DNA from 4 places in the Paenibacillus puldeungensis genome. Region 1 is predicted to be linked to each of the others. Evidence: riboswitches for the same ligand, from Rfam matches in the RefSeq annotation. Region 1 holds a riboswitch; each other region holds the start of a gene.
The links. Region 1 has a riboswitch for cyclic di-AMP ahead of ACFQ3W_RS24060 (C40 family peptidase). Riboswitches for the same ligand answer to the same signal wherever they lie in the genome.

Region 1 (3,116 bases):
TGATCGCAAGCAACGAATTTGAAGAGGCATGGCTGGACGAAGCTTTCACCTCCTACGCTGAAGATAAGTTGATGGAGCAGGAGTTCGGATTAGCCCCGAATCTGCCAATCCAGGCGGCCCTGATCTCCTCGCCGGCTCCGCTGACCCAGAATGCCTGGAAATATAGCCAGGATAACTATGCTAAAAACGTCTATTACCGCGGCAAATTGATTCTTCTCGATATCGAGCGGCAAGTTGGAAGCAGTACAATGAACAGGATTCTTTCTGCTTACAGCGGCAGATATCGGTTCAAGCACCCTACGACGTCCGATTTCCAGCGTGTCGTCGAGCAGGCGACGGGGCGCAGCTGGAAGTCCTATTTCTCGCAATACGTCTACGATGGTAAGATGGCCGATTTCTCTGTTGATGCTATCAAGGTGTCCCCTATTCGCCAACAAGAGGGCGGGCAAATCTATGAATCGAAAGTCATCATCTCGCGTAAAGGGGCTACTCACCCTAAGGTTCCGCTGCTCATTACCTTCAAGGATGGGCATAGCGTCCGTAAGCAGTGGAACGGGGAGAACGACCGCGTAGAGCTGAAGCTGAAGTACAAGGAACCTGTAGCTTGGGTACAGATCGATCCCAACTATACGCTCGTCGTTGAAAATAAACACATCAACAACTACTTAAAAGCCGAGATCCCTGAGCCGACCCGTTCCCGTTCCAATATGAGTGTCTCCAAGCTGCTTGAAGCTCTACTCGGGACGCTCCTATGGTGATCTGCTTTTCAATGCAAGCTCAATCTTTTTAGGAGGGCAGGAAAAAAAATGACCTATATTCGTCAAGGTTTGGGCTTGGTAAAAAGCCAATTTCCCTCTGTCATCATACTGTTCTTGTACCAGCTCCTTTGGGGACTGTTCCTTTACCGACTTGTCGATACCGCCGTAACAGCACTGCTGCAAAGATACCCAGACCCTCCCCCAACGGGGCTCAGCCGGATTCTGTTCTTATTAGAGGGGGAGATTAATTTGAGTAGCAGCCCGGAAATTCGTCTTTACCTCGGGCTTTTGATTGGGATGGCTATACTTCGCCTGCTGCTAACCCCTCTTTTCCAGGCCGGGATTCTCTACGGGCTTGTTCCTGCGGAGAGCCGGGCGAACGGCCTTCCCCTCTTCCAAGGGATGAAAAAATGGTGGAAACCTGTTTCACTGTTCTACTTGATCGAGCTCGTCTTGATTTTGTTACCGGCCCTTTGGGTAGTACCTGGATTAACGTCCCTTTGGCCAAAAATTCTGAGCACTAACAGCAGTGCCACTCCATGGCTCATTGCCCTTGCATACATTTTGGGGTGGCTCACTTATGGCTGGGTAGTCCGCCAGTCCCTGCTTTTCGCCCAGTTCGGCTATTTGTTTAAATCCGGAATCTGGAACTCTTTAATTCTCTGTTTTAAGCATATTCTTGAGGGAATCGGAATTTCACTCCTTCTTTGCGCCTTCGGTCTTCTTCTCTTTCTGCTGTTTGGTGCGGCCTCATGGTTCTGGACCGGAATGCTCGCATTAATTCTTCAACAGACCTATCCTCTCTTTCGAAGTACCTTTAAAATTTGGCGAGTAACCTCTCAATATCAACTTTGGCAAGCAAAGACACAAAATAGTTAATTTTTTTTCATCATTTCCAATCCTAATAAACACAAGGCCTTCGCTAATTTGCGGGGGCCTTGTGTTATATTTTGGTCTCAAAATCTTGTAAATTAACCATTGCCAAAAGATACCTGGCTTTGTTACAATAACAGCAACACAAATTCAGTAACAGTTTTGTAATTAATTTTGTCACCTTTAGCAGGAATTTAGCATTGGGTGTCGAATACTTAATTTCAGGTGTGAAATCAGAGCCGAATTCCCTACACCGGGGGAAACGGGGGAACCACTTTGGGTGAATTGATCTCGTAATAGAGGGATCATAGGGGACCTTCAACCGAATCCTTAAGCTAACCTCGTAGGCATTGGAAGGAGCATAACTTCTTGAAAAAGCGTTTAACCGTAGCTGCAGTAAGTTTTGCCTTGCTTTTCACCATCGGAACTGGTAGCGTTTTCGCGGATTCTAAATTGGACAATGTCGTTAGCTCAGCAATTGGTACCGATTATGTTTCCGGCGGAACGAGTACATCCGGGTTCGACTGCTCTGGATTTACGAAGTATGTATTTTCTCATCTCGGTATTAAACTTCCTCACCAATCCGGCTCTCAATATAAAATGGGAACTGCCGTATCCAAAGATGAGTTGATTGCTGGCGATCTGGTATTCTTTAATACTTCCGGCAAAGGCGTTTCCCATGTTGGTGTATTCGTCGGCGATGGTAAATTTGCACATGCCTCTTCTTCGAAAGGCGTAGTGATCAGCAATCTCAGTGACAAGTATTACGTTGAACGTTATGTTGGTGCTAAAAGAATTATGAGTACCGACAAATACGAAGACGTGGCTACAGACGGCGGAGATCAAGATAACGTAGAGTAAAAGTAACACCTACATAAAGCCCGTAGAGATGATTACAACAATCGTCCCTGCGGGTTTTTTCGTTATATTTTTTTATTATTTAAAATACGTTAACCGGTTTTTCGATATTTGAAACGAGGACAAGAATTTCCTTTTTCTGCATAAATATTATTTTGCCTTGTCAATTCTGGACGACCCTGGTAAAATAACCAGAGTAAATAGTAACAACTTTGTAATTAGTGTTAGCGACGTCGTTTTGGGGTGCATACTACACGAAACTGCCGAATTCCTACGCACCCGGGGAACGGGGGAACCATACACCAGGGTGAATTGATCTTGCTTCAGAGGGATCATAGGGAACCTTCAACCGAACCCTTAAGCTAACCTCGCAGGCCTTGGAAGGAGTTTGACATCTTGAGAAAGACTTTGACAGCAGCGGTAACGAGTTTGGCTATTTTATTCAGTATGGGAGCCGGTAGCGGTTCTGCGCACGCTTCATCAACACCATTAAGCAGTATCGTCGATTCCGTGTATGGAACGCCTTACAAGTGGGGTGGAACCAGTACTTCAGGATTTGATTGCTCCGGATTTACCAGATATGTGTTTAGTAAAATGGGGATCAAGCTCCCACGCGTATCGACTGCC
Region 2 (3,116 bases), on a different contig from region 1:
TCCGAACCTATGGTTTGTGAAACTTGCCGGGAGACATTGTCTAACAAGGAGTGAATGTCTGTAATATTGCTCATCTGCTGGCTGAGCTCATAAAGTACGGCTGTGTGCGCCTCCCTCTGCTTGGAGTAGAGCAGTTGCCGTTTCAGCTTTACCGCCAGGCTGGCCGTTAACGTGGCGACTGCCAAATAAACGCCGAATGAAATTAAATAGCGCAAGTCCGTTATACCGAAACTCAGAAAGGGAGAAACGAAGAAGAAATCGAAAGCCAGAACCCCCAAAACGGCTGCGTACAAAGCAGGACGTAGTCCCCAAAAGGCGGCGCTTAGAAGTACAGGTAGCAAAAAAAGAAGCGCTACATTGACTAAATCAAAAGCAAGACCGAATGGATGCATTGCGACGGTCATGCAAGCGATGAGCAGTGTGATGCTTACATAAGGCATCCAGATCGTTTTCAGCTTGTGCATTTTGTGCATTTTTACCCCTTCCTGTCTGTCATGTATCCGTTCCTACTATAAGTTTAGGGTAATGTAAAAAAGAAATAAAATAAACCGGTTATAGGTGTAAAAATTCCATAAAAATGCGTGAAAAGTCCTATAATCATGAGTATTTGAGAGAAAATTGAAGATTCTCCGTTTTGATAACGCTAACTTAATCTTAATATTCCATATTTCAACGAATATTCGAACTGTGACGTTTTACAAAAAAAATTCCGAAGAGTAAGATACGGTCCATGAGTTGAATTGCTATTCGATTCTGAATTGGGGTGCCGATCAAAAACGGGGGAGTAAACGGACTGAAAGCTTGTGTGTGAGAGCAAGTTGATCAGAACTGTTTGGGACGGATTTCTTCGCTCATGAATCATTTAAACCGAAGATAGGGCGTCTCTCACCGCCCGAAGCCGTCAGCTAACCCGCAGGCGAAACGAAGCATGTTTTTTTGAGGGAGAGGATGAATCAACCGCTTGTAATTGATTTTTATAAATAATGATTTATAAACGCTGAGTCCTTGATGTTAAGGAACGGGGGAACCAATGGAAGCCGCAATCGGCTTCATGGGGTGAATCACCAGGCACTTTCGGTGCAGGGTGTAGGGCGACTCTCACGCCCGAATCCGTCAGCTAACCTCGTAAGCGTATTGGAGAGGCAACATTTGTCGCGAGCCGATCAGGATGACTGCGTCATGATCAAGAAGCCGCGGAAAAGGTTCCTCTTTTCCAAAGCTTCTTTTTTGTTGCCTTTTTCCTTGATTAGGAGGAGGAGCGCATGGAGAAAAGCCGTATTTTAGTGGCCGCTTCAAATAAAGCGGGGAGAAACTTCATTCGGTTGCTTATGCATCAAAACGTTCCGGTAGCAGCCTTAACCAATAACAAAAGGGAAGAAAAGCTGCTGAGGGAAATCGGAGTAAATGAGATTTTGCGTGTAAGTACTACCCGTAATAAGGCAGGGGAGATGCCTGTATTTCCGATCGGGCGAGTTTTCATTTTTGAGTCCAGTCTACCGTTGAGCTGCCAGTATTTGCAGTTTGTTGCCCGGTTTTCCTGCAAAGCGACAACTGTTGTGACGACCACGTGGCATCCCGAGGCGATTTATAAAAAACTCGGTGCTTCCTATGTGGTATACACAAAAAACGGGGAAGTCGGGTTTCTACTCAGCGATCTGACTGATTAACTATTGGAGGAGTGTCGTGATGCTGGATATTGGGATGATACTAACGTTGACCGCAGCCTTCGCGCTTGTGATCGGGTTTGTCGTTTGGTGCGGAAGAACGATAGAGGATGCGGGAGGCGAACGCGAATGACAATCGTGTTGATTTTCACGCTTGCATTGCTGATCTACCTGATCTATGCCTTGCTTCATCCGGAAAAGTTTTAATGAGTTTTTTTAGTGGGAGGAACGGTCATGGATATATTTCAAATTGTAATTGTGATCGGCATCTTGATGCTGATTGCCAAACCGCTCGGGAATTATTTGTATCACGTCTTCTCTAACGAACCTAATCGTACGGATAAAATATTTGGGTGGGCCGAGAAGCCTATCTATGCGATCATCGGGTTGAAGAATCGCGCGGGCATGAGCTGGAAGCGGTACGCGGTTAGCTTTATCGCAACCAACTTCGTACTCGTCGCGGTAAGTTACTTGCTGCTGCGGGTGCAGAGCGGCTTGCCGCTTAATCCGAACGATACCGGCAATATGGAGCCAACGCTGGTGCTGAACACGGTTATAAGCTTCATTACGAACACAAACCTGCAGCATTACAGCGGCGAGACAGGGCTGACCTATTTCACTCAAATGGCCGTGATCATGATGATGATGTTTACGTCAGCAGCTACCGGCTTCTCGGTAGCGGTCGCGTTTGTCCGGGGCATTACAAGCAAGGGCAAGACGCTGGGTAACTTCTTTGAGGATTTCGTCAAGGCGCATACGCGGATTTTTTTTCCGCTGGCGGTGATCGTCACGCTCGTGCTGGTCGCGCTGCAGGTACCGCAGACGCTTGATCCTACGCTGACGGTAACGACGCTGCAGGGTACGACGCAGCATATCGCCATCGGGCCTATCGCCTCGCTGGAGTCGATCAAGCATTTGGGTACCAACGGCGGCGGCTTCATGGGTGCCAACTCGGCGCATCCGTTTGAGAATCCGAGCCCGCTGACCAATGTGATCGAGATCCTGTCGATGTGGTCGTTGCCCGCGGCGCTGCCTTTTATGTACGGCAGATTCGCAAAGAGCCGCAAGCAGGGGTGGGTTATATTCTCGGCGATGATGGTTTTGTTCCTCGTATTCCTTACCGTTGTCTATACAGCCGAGAAGAGCGGCAATCCGGCGCTGAACGCGTTTGGTATCGATGCTTCACAGGGCAGCATGGAGGGGAAAGAGGTACGCTTCGGCATTGCCCAATCTGCGCTGTTCACTACCGTGACGACGGCAGCGACGACCGGCACGGTCAACAATATGCACGATACGCTGACCCCGCTCGGCGGTCTGGTGCCGCTGGCGGAGATGATGCTGAACGTCGTATTCGGCGGAAAAGGCGTCGGACTGGTCAATATGCTGATGTATGCCATACTCGCCGTATTCATCTGCGGACTGATGGTCGGCCGCACGCCGGAGTTCCTTGGC
Region 3 (3,116 bases), on a different contig from region 1:
GAATCGTTTCTTACATTTCCTACAGCCGATGATACGGGGTAGGCTCTCATTTTCGTAGCATCGTAGGGTTTAAGTAAACTCTTCAAGAAATGAACATCGGTATTATCTCGATTAAGCCACATCGCCTCATCATCTGGGCGAAGAATAGCGGGCATCCGGTTATGAATACCTGCCATCAGCGAATTAGGTTCGGTTGTGATGATTGTGCAGGTGGCTAATTTATTACCATTCGGGTCGCTCCATATGTCGTAGAGTCCGGCAAAGGAAAAAATACTCCCATCTTGCATCATGATCCGATAGGGCTGCTTACGCTCTACTTCCTGTTTCCATTCGTAAAAACCATCGGCTGGGATGATGCAGCGGCGCGATGCGAGCAGTTGACGGAAGGACGGCTTGTCCGCCAACGATTCCGCACGGGCATTGATCATTTTGCTACCCATGCTCTGATCCTTGGCCCACTCTGGTACAAGCCCCCAGCGAAGCTCACCTAACCGCTGGCCCATTTTGCCGGATATAACCGCAAGTACGTTCTGCATCGGAGCCACGTTATATCTTGGTTTATAGTTGATGATTTTTGAATCTTCAATGATGTAACGTAGGATTAATTCATTGATCGGCAGCGTGATCGTAAAGCGTCCGCACATATCAAAATCCCCCTTTTTGGTGATTTGCATATATTTTATACCGTAGATCCTCTCCATTCCAATTTTATTTTTTTCAGAAAATAGCACTAACCATGCAAGAAACCTCGATTCAAGGAGCAATAAGTAAATGTAAACGGTTTATGAGCGCTTAATGAATCATTTTTATCTTCCATCTCACCTACATTGCCTTTACAAACCTTAACCTGGAACGTATGATTTTATTTGCTTCTTGAAAAAATTCATAAAATTCATAATCGCTGAATTTCCGTAAGGAAAACGGGGGAACCGTATATGGAACCGGCCTAGGTTTGGGCTTGGGACTTATTTGGGGTTAATCTTGAAAAGGCGTCTGTAAATGGCACCGTGATCAAGTAGGGCGACTCTTGCCGTCCGCATCCGACAGCTAACCTCGTAAGCGTTGGTCAGGAGTGGGTTTACAACTTGTGAAATTAGGCACAGGGATACCCTGTGTTTTTTTGTGCCTAAATTTGGACTGAAGGCATTAAAATGTTTTGAAATGCTAAAGGGGAAACTAACTAAAAATAAGGATATTGGCGGTGGAATTTGTGTTTTCCTATATAAAAAGATTTCTTATCGGACGACCTTTAAAGTCGACGGAGCTTGGGGAGCAGAAGCTTACTAAAGTTAAAGCATTGGCAATTTTATCTTCGGATGCCCTGTCTTCAGTAGCATATGGACCAGAGCAGATTTTGCTGGTACTGATGACCATTGGCGCAATAGCCTATTGGTACTCAATCCCTATTGCCATCGGAGTATTAATTTTGTTGGCGGCTCTGATTTTGTCTTATCGTCAGATCATTTTTGCCTATCCACATGGCGGGGGAGCTTATGTCGTATCCAAGGAAAACCTTGGGGTACTTCCAGGTTTAATTGCAGGCGGTTCCTTGCTCGTGGACTATATTCTCACGGTAGCTGTAAGTGTATCGGCTGGAACGGACGCCATCACTTCTGCCTTTCCAAGTCTACATCCTTACAATGTCATCATTGCTGTAGCTTTTGTCGTGCTCATCACCACGCTCAATTTGCGAGGGGTTACGGAATCGGCTTCGGTTTTTGCCTTGCCCGTCTATTTGTTCATACTCGCCCTGTTTATTCTAATCGGTGTGGGGGCTTACAACATACTGACCGGACACGTCTCGCCAAGCCTTCATACATCAATCGGCACCCCGGTTGCTGGGATTAGTCTGTTCTTGTTATTGCGTGCCTTTGCATCCGGATGTACCGCTTTGACGGGGGTTGAGGCCATTTCGAATGCCATTCCTAATTTTAAAGAGCCTTCTCCTCGTAACGCAGCGAAAACGCTGATGGCCATGGGTACCATTTTGGCTTTGCTTTTCTCGGGCATAGTAATTCTTGCCTATTACTACGGAGTTGGACATCGTGAAGAAGTGACGGTGCTTTCTCAAATTGCCGAGCAAACTTTCGGACGAAACTTCATGTACTTCTTTATTCAGGGAACGACAGCCTTGATCCTTATTCTTGCCGCCAACACGGGCTATTCTGCTTTCCCGCTGCTCGCGGTTAATCTGGCCAAAGATAAGTTTGTCCCAAGAATGTTCACGGTGCGTGGTGATCGACTCGGATATTCCAATGGAATCATTTTTCTCGGACTTTTTTCGATTATATTGATCATTGTGTTTAAAGGACAGACCGAAATGCTGATACCGTTGTATGCCATTGGGGTGTTCATTCCGTTTACGTTATCCCAGACCGGCATGATGGTCAAATGGATTAAAGAAAAGCCAGAGGGCTGGGTTCACAAGCTCCTGATCAATACGACCGGTGCCTTGATCAGTTTGTTAGTCAGTGTCATGTTCTTCATCACCAAGTTTAGCAGCGTATGGCCGGTTCTCGTGTTCTTACCCATCATTATTTACTTTTTCCACCGAATTCATAAGCATTACGAGGCGATTGCCGAACAGCTGAGAGTATCGAATTCTGTACCAGCTATACCGATTGAGGGGAATGTCATTATCGTTCCTGTTGCGGGTATTACGCATGTGGTGGAAAATTCGCTCAATTATGCGAAGTCATTGTCGCCTCATCAGATTATTGCTGTGCATATTCCTTTTGAAAGAGAAGACGAAGCGATTTTTGAACAAAAGTGGGGGAATTGGCAGCCGGGTATTAGATTGGTGACGCTGTATTCTCCATATCGGAGCATCGTACAGCCACTGCTTAAATTCGTTGATATTGTGCAGAACAAGGCGAATGAATCCAACTACCAGGTTACGGTCATTATTCCTCAGTTTATACCGAAAAAAGGCTGGCACAATATCCTGCATAACCAGTCCAGCCTCTTGATCCGGGCTCACTTGCTCTACCGCAAAAACGTTATTGTGGCAACAGTGCCTTATCATTTAAGTAAATAATAGTCGGGATCCAGACCGCTCAATAAGGCGGCAAAATGTACATGGGAGTCGTGTTCAAACACGGCTCCTTAACATTTTT
Region 4 (3,116 bases), on a different contig from region 1:
CGGCCCTTCATGTGGAAGGCGGACATATTCTCACCTAATCTTCTTTCCTGGAAATCAACATGATCAACAAAGAACGCAGGCAAAAAAGCGCAAGTCTAAGGGTTTGAACCCTTGCGACTTGCGCTTTTTTTCTATTTATTCAAATGGAACGGGATCGTCGAAATCACGATATCTTTCCGGAACAGCAGCATTGTACGGATGACGACAGCGGTCTGATTGTGAAGCAGCGCATGCCACCATCTTTTTACGATAAATTGCGGGATTAGGATTGTAATCATGCCGCCTGGTTCTTTCTTATCGATGTTGTCGATATATTTCATCAGCGGCCACAATACGGTCCGGTAAGGCGATCGAAGAATAACGAGCGGGACGCTGGGGTTCCATTTCTCCCACTTTTCTCTCAGTAAAGCAGCCTGTTTGTCATCGCTGTTTACAGATATGGCTACTACATCATCCGAAATACCTCTCGCATAGGATACCGATTGAGCAACCACCTTGCTGATTCCCGAAATTGGAATAATGACTTTGGTATGCATGGCTAAAGGCTGCACACTATAATCGACCTGAAGCTGTTTGGCAATCGCACTGTAATGACGATGGATTGCATAAAACAGCAATACCAGCAGCGGAATGGCCAAGGTAACCATCCAGGCGCCCTCAGTAAACTTAGCGATAACCGTAATGACCAATACGGCTCCGGTCACCAGTGTTCCAATACCAGTAACGATTACCGTCCACTTCGTGCTAGGAATTTCTTTCTTGAGAAAAGCCCGTACCATACCAAATTGGGCAATGGTAAAGGAGAGGAATACGCCTACCGCATACAGTGGAATCATATCATGGGTATTAGCTTGATAGATCACAATGACCAGAACGGCCATCGTACTAAGCAGGAATATCCCGTTCGAAAAAACGAGCCGTGCTCCCCGAAGTGCAAGCGACCGCGGCAAAAACTTGTCTTGTGCGATAATCGAGGTGAGCTGCGGAAAGCCGGCAAAACTCGTATTCGCAGCCAAAAACAAGATGAGCGTTGTAGCGATCTGAACCAAATAATAAATCGGCCCGCGGCCCATTACATGTTCCGTTAGCTGAGACAGAATCGTCTGGTGCTCCATCGGAGCAATGCCAAACGCAAACGTCAGCAGCGTAATTCCCATAAACATCGTGCCCAAAATGACAGCCATCCAAATCATCGTGATCCCGGCATTGCGAGTTGAGGGTGAGCGAAAAGACGGAACTCCGTTGCTAATCGCTTCTACGCCGGTTAAAGCAGAGCACCCTGAAGCAAAAGCACGAAGAACAAGCAGGATCATCGCGAAAGTGCCTATATGGGTTGAACCTGATTGGGCTGAAGAGATCGATGCCGTGTGATACCCCTGCCAACCCTCATGCAAAACTTGAAAGCCTCCGACGACGAGAACGAGCAGAACAGAAAATATAAATAAATAAGTTGGATAAGCAAATACGGTGGCCGATTCGCGAATGCCGCGTAAATTAAGTACCATTAATATAAGCGTTAGAACAACAGCGATTTCTACCTTCCAATGGATCAGTGAAGGAAATGCGGCTACCAATGCCGCAACCCCGGAGCTGATACTAACGGCTACCGTCAGAACATAGTCGATCATCAGCGCTGCGCCGGAAACAAGGCTCGAAGGCGTATTCAAATGCTCTTTAGCAACGACATACGCTCCCCCGCCGGATGGAAACGAATGAACAATCTGACGATATGATAACGTGACAACTAACAGCAGCAATAGAATGCAAAGGCCGATCGGTACGGAATACGTAAGTGCAGATACACCTATCAAAGCGAGCACCAGCAAAATTTCTTCCGTTGCATAAGCCACAGAGGAAAGCGCATCCGATGAGAAAATAGCTAGTGCTTTCCACTTCGGCAATCGCTCCTGGGTCAGCTGTTTCGTACGAAGCGGAGAACCGATCAACCAGCGTTTTATGGAATTCATCATAGGTAGTACACCTTGCCTTCTCTTTCTTAAATGTAGGAAACTTTCTGAAAAAAATTACAAAAAAGGCCGCAGGAAAGTGGGAACTTCCCGCGGCCTTCTCTTAATCAAGAGACGGTAACGTTAATTCCTTCTTTCGGACGCTTACGAGGTTAGCTGACGGATTCGGGCACGAAAGCAGCCCTACGCTTTGGTGTGCAAAGCGATTCACCCCTGAAGGCAAGCGGTCGGCTTGGCCTTCCTGGTTTCCCCGTTTCTGGTTACAGAATTCAGCGATAAAGGGTTGATATTTAATTCACTTCATGAATAATACTCTTGACGAAAACCGGAGTAAAGGTTGAAAAATAGGTAATAATCCACGCAGTTCCGTCGTTTCATGTAAACGAAGCGCTTACAACGACAACGATCTTTTGTTACCTCATATTTACTGGCCTTATCGTTTATAAGGAGACTTTTACCTTGTGCCAAAAAAAGAAAGGCTGTCCAATGTCATTTTGCATGGCACCGAACAGCCCGAGATCTGAAGAACTAAAGTTATATATTATAGCGATTCTTTAATAACACGTTTGTAGAACAAGACAGATAACAACCCGAAAATCGAATACAAGGCCGTATACACCAGCATAACGATAAACATAGGGGCCCAAAGCTCCGATCCGAATAGGAACCAGCCCGATTTGACGGCAAAGTAACTATGGGAGAGACCAACAACGAGGGGAATGCCGAAGTTGAACACCTGCTTAAATTGCACGCCGCGGATTAAGTTGCCCTGTGTAAAGCCGAGCTTCCGAAGGATCGTATAGCTTGGCTTTTCCTCCTCCCCTTCGTCCATTTGTTTGAAATACAATATACACCCTGAGGTAATGAGAAAGGTCAACCCGAGGAAACCGACGACAAACATAATCATGCCCATCATCTGCTTCTGACCGGAAATAATGTCCGATTGGGAAGTATATCCTCCCTTCTGCTCAAAATTCATGTCTTTATATATTTGGTTAGCATGTTCAAGCATGTTTGAGTCCACAATATCTATCCCGACATAAGAATGAGAATTCTGTTGGATATCCGGATCCTTATCTTTGGCCAACTGTTCGAATACCTTCTCATCGACAATCGCCGTCAGCAGTCCGCCTGAAAAATACGAGGAGA

Region 2: it holds a riboswitch for cyclic di-AMP, as region 1 does, so the genes downstream of both, ACFQ3W_RS13670 (hypothetical protein) here and ACFQ3W_RS24060 (C40 family peptidase) in region 1, are expected to answer to the same signal.
Region 3: it holds a riboswitch for cyclic di-AMP, as region 1 does, so the genes downstream of both, ACFQ3W_RS19055 (APC family permease) here and ACFQ3W_RS24060 (C40 family peptidase) in region 1, are expected to answer to the same signal.
Region 4: it holds a riboswitch for cyclic di-AMP, as region 1 does, so the genes downstream of both, ACFQ3W_RS19020 (APC family permease) here and ACFQ3W_RS24060 (C40 family peptidase) in region 1, are expected to answer to the same signal.

The regions. Positions count from the first base shown of each region.
Region 1 covers NZ_JBHTLM010000029.1:21,984-25,099, reverse strand. Annotated here, with positions in the region: gene ACFQ3W_RS24070 (M1 family metallopeptidase) at 1-758, shown strand, start outside; gene ACFQ3W_RS24065 (hypothetical protein) at 807-1,637, shown strand; cyclic di-AMP (ydaO/yuaA leader) riboswitch at 1,859-1,996, shown strand; gene ACFQ3W_RS24060 (C40 family peptidase) at 2,001-2,492, shown strand; cyclic di-AMP (ydaO/yuaA leader) riboswitch at 2,741-2,881, shown strand; gene ACFQ3W_RS24055 (C40 family peptidase) at 2,886-3,116, shown strand, end outside.
Region 2 covers NZ_JBHTLM010000009.1:28,934-32,049, forward strand. Annotated here, with positions in the region: gene ACFQ3W_RS13665 (ATP-binding protein) at 1-473, opposite strand, end outside; cyclic di-AMP (ydaO/yuaA leader) riboswitch at 986-1,147, shown strand; gene ACFQ3W_RS13670 (hypothetical protein) at 1,263-1,667, shown strand; gene kdpF (K(+)-transporting ATPase subunit F) at 1,794-1,871, shown strand; gene kdpA (potassium-transporting ATPase subunit KdpA) at 1,899-3,116, shown strand, end outside.
Region 3 covers NZ_JBHTLM010000016.1:35,138-38,253, reverse strand. Annotated here, with positions in the region: gene ACFQ3W_RS19060 (SOS response-associated peptidase) at 1-644, opposite strand, end outside; cyclic di-AMP (ydaO/yuaA leader) riboswitch at 890-1,077, shown strand; gene ACFQ3W_RS19055 (APC family permease) at 1,211-3,037, shown strand.
Region 4 covers NZ_JBHTLM010000016.1:26,783-29,898, forward strand. Annotated here, with positions in the region: gene ACFQ3W_RS19015 (SDR family oxidoreductase) at 1-38, shown strand, start outside; gene ACFQ3W_RS19020 (APC family permease) at 132-1,967, opposite strand; cyclic di-AMP (ydaO/yuaA leader) riboswitch at 2,094-2,252, opposite strand; gene ACFQ3W_RS19025 (FtsX-like permease family protein) at 2,509-3,116, opposite strand, start outside.